2 regions of the Pseudoxanthomonas indica genome follow, and region 1 is predicted to be linked to the other one. Evidence: predicted binding sites of a transcription regulator. Region 1 holds the regulator's gene; the other holds the start of a gene.
What was found. Region 1 encodes FliA, which starts transcription of late flagellar genes. Its sites were predicted from a motif close to TAAAGTTTNNCNNNCNNNGGCCGATAA; they were not measured.
Positions count from the first base shown of each region.

Region 1 (4,401 bases):
GCGCCGGCTTGGGTGCGGCGCCAGTCACGTCGAACTGCGCGATCAGCGTGGCCGGTGCATGCGGCGGATCTTCGTTGGCGCCCACTGCATCGAGCATCTGCTGCAGCCAGTCGAGCGACTGCTGCGCGGCGTCGAAATGATCCGCTTCCAGCGAGGCCTTGCCCGAGCGCACCAGGCCGAGCGCTTCTTCAGCCGCGTGGCACAGGTTGACCATCGGGGTGATCGCCAGGAAGCCGGCGCCGCCCTTGAGCGTGTGGAAGCCGCGGAACACCGCGTTGAGCTGCTGCTTGTCGGCGGGATCCTGTTCCAGCGTCACCAGCTGCTCGCCCAGGCGATCCAGGATCTCCTGCGCTTCAATCAGGAAGTCGGCGGCGATTTCGGGGGTGACGGCGGACATGCGTGCTTCTCTTACAGGCCAAGACCCGACAACAGATCATCCGCGTCATCCTGCGAGTACGCGTTCTTGTCCAGTCCGTTGACGGCCGGGCCGGACAGGGCGTTGTCCTTCTTTTCCGGCGGCGGCAGGCCGAGTGCGCCAAAACCTTCGTGCACGCGGCGGACGATGCCGGCGACGCGACGGATGATCTGCCCGGTGAGGTCCTGGTAGCTCTGCGCCAGCGCCATTTCCGACAGGCCGCTGCGGATGCCATCCACCAGCTGCGTCTGTTCGGCGCTGAGCGGGCTGGCCTTGAGCTGATCGGCCAGGCCGCGGCATTGCTCGGCCAGGTCGAGGGTCTTGTGGCTGGCCTGTTCGGTCATTTCGACCACGTGATCCAGGCGCGCGCAGGCGTCGTCCAGACCATGGCTGTCATGGGTGGGCGGCAGTTCGCCCAGCGTCTGCGCCAGTTCGCGGGCCAGCCGGCCCAGGCCCTGCATCATCGGCTGCGTGCGCCAGGCGGCAATCGCATCCAGTTCGCGGCGCCAGCCGGCTTCATCGCCTTCCTGCAGGGCATCCAGCGCGTGCTGGAGTTTTTCCACCAGCGCCGCGCGGGCGCTGGAAGCATCAATGACTGCGGCCATCAGGCAGCCGCTCCCAGGCGCTCGAAGATCTTGCCCAGCTTCTCTTCCAGGGTCTGCGCGGTGAACGGTTTGATGATGTAGCCGTTCACGCCGTTCTGCGCGGCCTCGATGATCTGTTCGCGCTTGGCCTCGGCGGTGACCATCAGCACCGGCAGGTGCTTGAAGCGGTCATCGGCGCGGATCGCCTTGAGCAGGTCGATGCCGGTCATGCCGGGCATGTTCCAGTCGGTGACCACGAATTCGAAGTTGCCCTGCGCCAGCGCCTGGATGGCGGTCGAACCGTCGTCGGCCTCGGCGGTGTTGGTGTAACCCAGATCGTTGAGCAGGTTCTTGATGATGCGGCGCATCGTCGAGAAGTCGTCCACGATCAGGATTCGCATGTTCTTGTTGGCGGTCACTCGGTACTCCGGGGCAATGCTATTGGGCAGGGTGGTTCGGAACGGATATCGGCGGGGATCCGGAGAAGTTTAGTGAGGGGGTGAAAGCGGCCCTCAATCGTCCTCGATGCCGGCGTCGACCTTTTCGTACACGTCCAGCCGGCCGCGCAGGCGCAGCATGGCCTGGCCGTGGATCTGGCAGACCCGCGACTCGCTGACCCCCAGCACGGCGCCGATTTCCTTCAGGTTCAATTCCTGCTCGTAGTACATGGACAGCACCAGCTGCTCGCGCTCGGGCAGTTGGCCGATGGCCTTGACCAGCTGGGTGCGGAACTCGCCGCGCTCCAGGTTCTGCTGCGGGCTGGGGCCACCGGTGACATGGGTCTGCGGTTCGCCATGGTCTTCGACGTGCGATTCCAGGCTCAACACCTGGCCACGCGCGGCGTCTTCCAGCAGGCGCAGGTATTCCGGCAACGGCATCTCCATCGCCGAGGCGACTTCGGTGGCGATGGCGGCGCGGCCGGTGCGCTGTTCGATTTCGCGCACGGTGGAGGCGGCCTGGCGGGCGCGCCGGTGCACCGAACGCGGCACCCAGTCGCCGCGGCGGATTTCATCGATCATCGAGCCGCGGATGCGGATCGAGGCGAAGGTCTCGAACGAGGCGCCCTGTTCGGCGTCGTAGCTGCGCGAGGCTTCAATCAGACCGATCATGCCGGCCTGGATCAGATCATCGACCTCCACGCTGGCCGGCAGGCGTGCGGCCAGGTGATGGGCGATGCGCCGTACCAGGTCCGCATGCACGGTGACGGCATCGGTGGCCGCGCTTTTCTGCACGGCACGGTATTGGGCGGCAGCACCGGTATTCATGCAGGCACGCTCCGGTTGATCATGCGTTCGACGAAGAATTCGACATTGCCGCGCGCGGCGGTCGGCGGCTGCCAACGGGCGGCCAGGCGCGCGATTTCGTTGATGGCGCGGGCCGACGGGCTGCCCGGATAGGCCTTCACCACCGCCTGCTGGCGCTGCACGGCGCGGCGCAGCCAGTCGTCCTGCGGCACCGCGCCCATGTAGTGCAGGGCCACGTCGCCGAGGAAGCGTTCGCACACCCGCGCCAGTTTTTCGTACAACTTGCGGCCCTCGTTGGGGTCGCGGACCATATTGGCGATCACGTGCACGCGATCGACGCCGCGTTCGCGCGAGAGCACCTTGATCAAGGCGTAGGCATCGGTGATCGAGGCCGGCTCATCGCAGACCACCACCACGGTGTCCTGCGCGGCCTGGCAGAAGGTCAGCACGCTGTCGGTGATGCCGGCGGCGGTATCCACCACCATCACGTCCAGCTGGCGCTGCAGTTCCGAGAACACATTGACCAGGCCGACGTGCTCGGCCGAGGACAGCTCGGCCATGTGCCGGAAACCCGACGAGGCCGGGACGATCAGCAGGCCATCCGGGCCTCCCAGCAGCACGTCCTCCAACTGGCAGCGATGCGCGACCAGATCGGCCAGGGTGAACTTGGGGGTCAGGCCCAGCAGCACGTCGACATTGGCCAGGCCCAGGTCGGCGTCCATCAGCAGGGTGCGCTTGCCCATCTCGGCCAGCGAAGCGGCCAGGTTGACCGACACGTTGGTCTTGCCCACACCACCCTTGCCACCGGTGATCGCAATGACCCGCACCGGATGGAACGCGCCGGCCATCGGCGGCGTGTTGCGCGGATTGGTCTGCAACAGGTGGGACTCATGCGACATGGATGTTCTCCGCGGGGATGGCTTCGTCGGCTTCGCGACGCAATTGGTCAAGACGCAGTACAAGGTTGGCGGCGTTGGCGCGGTGCAGGTCTTCCGGCACGCGCTGACCGTCGGTGATCCAGGCCATCGGCAACTGGTGGTCGACGATCACCGACAGCGGGCTGCCCAGGCGACCGGTTTCATCGACCTTGGTCAGCACCACGCCCTTGGGGCGCACGGCGCTGAAGCGGCGCACCACTTCATCCAGATCGGCGTAGTGGGAGTTGGCCGGCAGCACCAGCAGGGTGTGGATCTGTCCGGCCGCGCGCAGCCAGTTGAGCTGGCCGACCAGGTTGCGGTCGCGCTGGCCCAGGCCGGCGGTGTCGATCAGCACCAGCTTGTAGTCGGCCAGGCGCTCCAGCACCTGCGCCAGCTTGATGTCGCTGTCGGCTTCGTATACGGCGATGCCGAGCTGGCGACCGTAGCTGTGCAACTGTTCGCGGCCACCCACGCGCACGGTGTCGGTGGTGACCAGCGCCACGTCGCGCGGGCTGTTGGCTTCGGCGAACGCCGCGGCCAGCTTGGCGATGGTGGTGGTCTTGCCGGCGCCGGTCGGGCCGACCAGGGCGATCACGCCGCCAGTGAGCAGCGGATCCTGCGCCATGACGGGCAGCTTCTTCGACAGCAGGCCCAGCATCAGGCCACGGCCGCGATGCAGTTCGGTGTCGGCGGGAATCTGCAGCGCCACGTCGCGGGTGATGCCGGCATCGAAACCGTAGTCTTCCAGCAGTTCCATCGCCTGCGAACGCACCGGAGAACCCTTCAGGCGCTCGTCGGTCAGGCGGTGCATCTCGTCTTCGATCATGCCGCGCATCGCGGCCAGCTCGGCGCGCATGGCGGCCAGCTGCTCATCGTTCTCGCGGGCGCGGATCGGATCGTTGTCGGTAACCAGTGCAACCGCCGGGGCAGTAGCCGTTGCAACCGTCGCAGCCGCAACCGTCGTCGTTGCCTGGGAAACATCCGCAGCCGATGCTGCGGCTCCTTCTCCCGCTTGCGGGAGAAGGTTGGGATGAGGGGAAGACGAAGCCAGAATCGCCTCAGCCTTCGCCACATCATCCGCAGTCACCGCGGCAACCGCACGCGCCGTGCCATTCACGCCCGGCACCGCCGGCAAACTCGCCGCCAACCGCGCAGCAAACGAGTCCGGCTTGATCTCGAACTTCGCCGGCTCGCTGGCAGGCAACACAAAATCGTCTTCCTGCTCGTATCCACCCAACGGC
Region 1 is NZ_FUZV01000002.1:1,317,011-1,321,411, forward strand. It holds gene B5X78_RS16735 (chemotaxis protein CheA) at 1-397, opposite strand, end outside; gene B5X78_RS16740 (protein phosphatase CheZ) at 409-1,020, opposite strand; gene B5X78_RS16745 (chemotaxis response regulator CheY) at 1,020-1,400, opposite strand; gene B5X78_RS16750 (RNA polymerase sigma factor FliA) at 1,512-2,264, opposite strand; gene B5X78_RS16755 (MinD/ParA family protein) at 2,261-3,091, opposite strand; gene flhF (flagellar biosynthesis GTPase FlhF) at 3,132-4,401, opposite strand, start outside.

Region 2 (4,401 bases), 240 kb from region 1:
GGCTTCATGATCATCGGCCACCAGGATCTGCATGCTGCGCACGCGGGCGCGATGGCGCAGGAACGGATCCGAGAACGCGATGATGTTCTCGGCGCCGGGCTTGGCGCTGTCTTCCAGCCAATGCGCCGGCGCCTGGATGGCCGGGGTGATCTTGCGCGGCTGCACGTCCTCGAACGGCAGTTCCACCCAGAACGAGCTGCCCTTCTGCTCGCTGCTCTCGAAGCCGATGGTGCCGCCCATGGCCTCGGTCAGGCCCTTGGCGATGGTGGTGCCCAGGCCGGTGCCGCCGTAGCGGCGCGCCAAGCTGACATCGGCCTGCTCGAACGCTTCGAACAGGCGATCCCGCACCGAGGCCGGAATGCCGATGCCGGTGTCGGTCACGGTGAAGCGCAGGCGCGTACGGTTGCCGGTCTGCAGGCCAATCGGCAAGTCGGCGCCAATCACGCTGACATGCAGGCGCACTTCGCCGTGGTCGGTGAACTTGACCGCGTTGCCGGCCAGGTTGAGCAGCACCTGGCGCAGATGGCCGGAGTCGCCGCGCAGCAGGGTCGGCACGTCATCGTCGAACTGCACGACATAGTTCAGCTGCTTGCCGCGCGCTTGCGGCAGCAGGATCAGGCCGATGCTGTCCACCAGCTCGCGCGGGGCGAAATCGACCAGGTTGAGCTTGAGCTTGCCGGCCTCGATGGCCGAGATGTCCAGCACGTCTTCCACCAGCCCCAGCAGGCTGCGGGTGGAGGCCTGGATGGTCGAAAGGCATTCGCGCTGTTCGCTGTCCAAGCGGGTGGTGGCCAGCAGCTCGGACATGCCGGCCAGACCGTTGAGCGGGGTGCGGAATTCGTGGCTCATGTTGGCCAGGAAGCGGCTCTTGGCTTCGTTGGCGCGGCGGGCTTCCTCGGTGGCGCGGGTCAGATCGCGCAACAGGCCGGACAGATACATCGGCACCGCGATCAGGCCTACCCACAGGCCCAAACCCAGGCTGAGGTTCTGCCGCCAGTAGTCGTTGAGCACCAGCACCGTGCCGAAGCTGATGCCGGCCGACGCCACCGCGCCAATCAGGTATTTGTTGCCGTAGCGAAGACCGTTGCCGACGGTGACCCACATCAGGATCACGTACAACCAGGCCAGCGGTTCGCCCTTGAGCACCATCGCCACGGTCATCAGGCCGTAGTCGGTGAGCATGCCGATGATGCGGCGCGTGTGCGACTTGCCGGGATTGATCAGGATGCCGATCAGCAGGGCCAGGCCAACGCCGGCGCCCACACCGCTCATGATCGCCGACCAGATGTAGACGTCCGGGGTCAGGCTGCCGTACAGCGCGGCGCCAACCATGTAGAGAATGACGCCGGTGAAGATGATCACGCGGATCGACGTCTGGCCGTGCTCGCTGTCCGGCCGGTTGGCCAGGCGACTTTGAATCCACGAAGCCAGATTGCGTTCCATGAGGCTTACTCCATCCCTGGACGGTTCTGCACCGTCGAGTAGCGCTGGCAAATGTCATCCAGACGTTCGCGACCACGAATCAGCGCATCCACGCAGGCCGGATCGAACAGCCGGCCGCGTTGCGCATACAGATAAGCCAGCGCCGCATCCTTGTCCCAGGCCTTCTTGTAGGGACGCGGGGAAATCAGCGCGTCAAACACATCCGCAACCGCCACTATCCTGGCTTCCAACGGGATCTCGTCGCCGACCAGGCCATCGGGGTAGCCGCTACCGTCATAACGCTCGTGATGACGCAGGGCAATGATGGCGCCGGTCTGGATGAAACGGTTCTGGCTGCCGGACAGCAATTGGTGGCCAATCTTGGGATGCCGGCGCATGACCGCCAGTTCGTCCTCGGTCAGCGGACCGGGTTTCATCAGCACGGAATCGGGAATGGCGATCTTGCCCATGTCATGAAGTGGCGCGGCGAGTTCGATGGCGCGCACTTCGTCTTCGGGCAGGCCCAACTGCTCGGCAATCAACGCCGCCACATGGGCCATGCGTTCCAGGTAGGCGCTGGTGCCGCTGTCGCGGTACTCGATGGCGCGCGCCAGGCGCGACAGCGTCTCGCGTTCGCGCTCTTCCACTTCGTGCATGCTCGAGAGCAGGCGCTGCTCCAGCGACAGGGCGCGTTGCTTGACGTTCTCCGACTGCTGGCGCAGCTGCAGCAGATTGCGGCAACGCGCGCGCAGTTCGCGCGGACGCACCGGCTTGACCAGGAAGTCGATCACGCCCGCTTCCAGCGCGGCCTGGCGAATCGGCTCATCACCGACCACGGTGATCAGGATGATCGGGATATCCCGATGCATCGGCAGCCGGCGGAACCGGCGCGCCAGTTCCAGGCCATCCATGCCCGGCATGCGGTAATCCAGTAGCAGCAGGTCGGTGCGATGGGTCTCGCACCATTCCAGCGCGACCTGAGGATCACCGAAGTCGTGCACGTTGAGTTCCGAGGCAATATCCTCGATCACATGGCGCAGCATCGTGCGCGCCGAAGTCTGATCATCGACGATGACGATATTCAAAGCGCTTCCCGCCCCTTGAGGCCACATCAAATGGCTGTCGGGCAAGGATACTCCGCTGTTGTGTGCACTGGCATCTAGCATCGGGGCTTCCAGAATCGTGGTGATACCCGGCCGGTGTTGGCCGGATGTCATCGCCGCTGTCGAACCGCTTCCATGATCTTGCCCATGGTTATCGGCTTGTCCGCGGAAAATTTGACGCATGAAGCATGCCATGGAGGCCATGGCTGAACGTTTCATGTGAAAACTTTGACGGAGTTCACAATAAGTGCTTGGGCGGGCGGGTTTTCCGCTCGCGCCCGCCGACGCTTTTCCGGCGTCCGCCGAGCCCGCTGGCCCGTCTGCTTGGCAATCCGGCCATGCCGCTTTGGACCTTCCGCGTCACTCCCCTGCCCCGCAGGGGCGCACCTCAGCCGTGCTGCTCGGGACGCATGTAGGGGAACAGCAGCACATCGCGGATGGAATCCGAACCGGTCAGCAACATCACCAGCCGATCGATGCCCACGCCCAGGCCGCCGGTCGGCGGCAGGCCGACTTCGAGCGCGCGGATGTAATCGGCGTCGAAATGCATGGCTTCGTCGTCGCCGCCTTCCTTGGCCGCCACCTGGGCCTGGAAGCGCGCTGCCTGGTCTTCGGGATCGTTGAGCTCGGAGAAGCCATTGGCCAGCTCCTTGCCATTGATGAAGAGCTCGAAGCGATCGGTATATCCGGGGTTCCGATCATTGGCACGCGCCAGCGGCGAGACTTCCACCGGATGGTCGGTGATGAAGGTCGGCTGGATCAGGGTGTGCTCGACGGTCTTCTCGAAGATTTCCAGCAGCAGCTTGCCCCAGCCATACGACGGTTTGACGTGGATGCCCAGGCGCTGGCAATGGCGCACCAGCGCGTCGCGATCGGTGCAGTCGGCCAGGCTGATCTCCGGATTGTGGTGGCGCACGGCTTCGTCCATGCGCCAGCGGCGGAAGGCCGGCTCCAAATCGATGTCCTGGCCTTCCCAGGTGACCACGCCGGTGCCCAGCACTTCATGCGCCACATCGCGGATCACCGACTCGGTGAGATCCATGATCTCGTTGTACGTGGCGTAGGCCTCGTACAGCTCCAGCATGGTGAATTCCGGATTGTGGCGGGTGCTGACACCCTCGTTGCGGAAGTTGCGGTTGATTTCGTAGACCCGCTCCAGGCCGCCCACGGTCAGGCGCTTGAGATACAGTTCCGGCGCCACGCGCAGGTACAGATCCAGGCCCAGCGCATTGTGGTGGGTAGTGAACGGCTTGGCCGCGGCGCCGCCGGGGATGTAATGCATCATCGGCGTTTCCACTTCCAGGAAGCGCCGCGCGTCCAGCCATTCGCGGATGGCGCGGATGATCTTGGAGCGCTTGACGAACACTTCGCGCGCGTCCGGATTGACGATCAGATCCACGTAGCGCTGGCGGTAACGCTGCTCCACGTCCGACAGGCCGTGCCACTTGTCCGGCAAGGGCCGCAGTGCCTTGGTCAGCAGACGCAGGGTATCGGCCTTGATCGACAGCTCGCCGGTCTTGGTGCGGGTCAGCGCACCCTCTGCGGCGACGATGTCACCGATGTCCCAGCCCTTGAACGCGTCATAGGTTTCGCCCAGCGTGTTCGACTGCAGGAAAAGCTGGATGCGCCCGGACTCGTCCTGGATCTGCACGAAGCTGGCCTTGCCCATCACTCGCTTGGCCATCAAGCGACCGGCCACGCTGACCCGGCGTTCGCTGTCTTCCAGCGCCTCGGAGGTCCACAGCGCCTGGTCGGCAAATTCGGCCTGCAGATCACCGGCGTAGTCGACCCGGCGGAAGTCGTTGGGATAGGCGATGCCCTGCCCGCGCAGGGCGGTGAGTTTGGCGCGACGCTCGGCGATGAGGCTGTTCTCGTC
Region 2 is NZ_FUZV01000002.1:1,554,297-1,558,697, reverse strand. It holds gene B5X78_RS17905 (ATP-binding protein) at 1-1,443, opposite strand, end outside; gene B5X78_RS17900 (HD domain-containing phosphohydrolase) at 1,449-2,588, opposite strand; gene lysS (lysine--tRNA ligase) at 2,914-4,401, opposite strand, start outside.
Region 2: B5X78_RS17900 (HD domain-containing phosphohydrolase) is a predicted target of FliA. The motif match lies at 2,677-2,703, and genes of this name have one in related genera.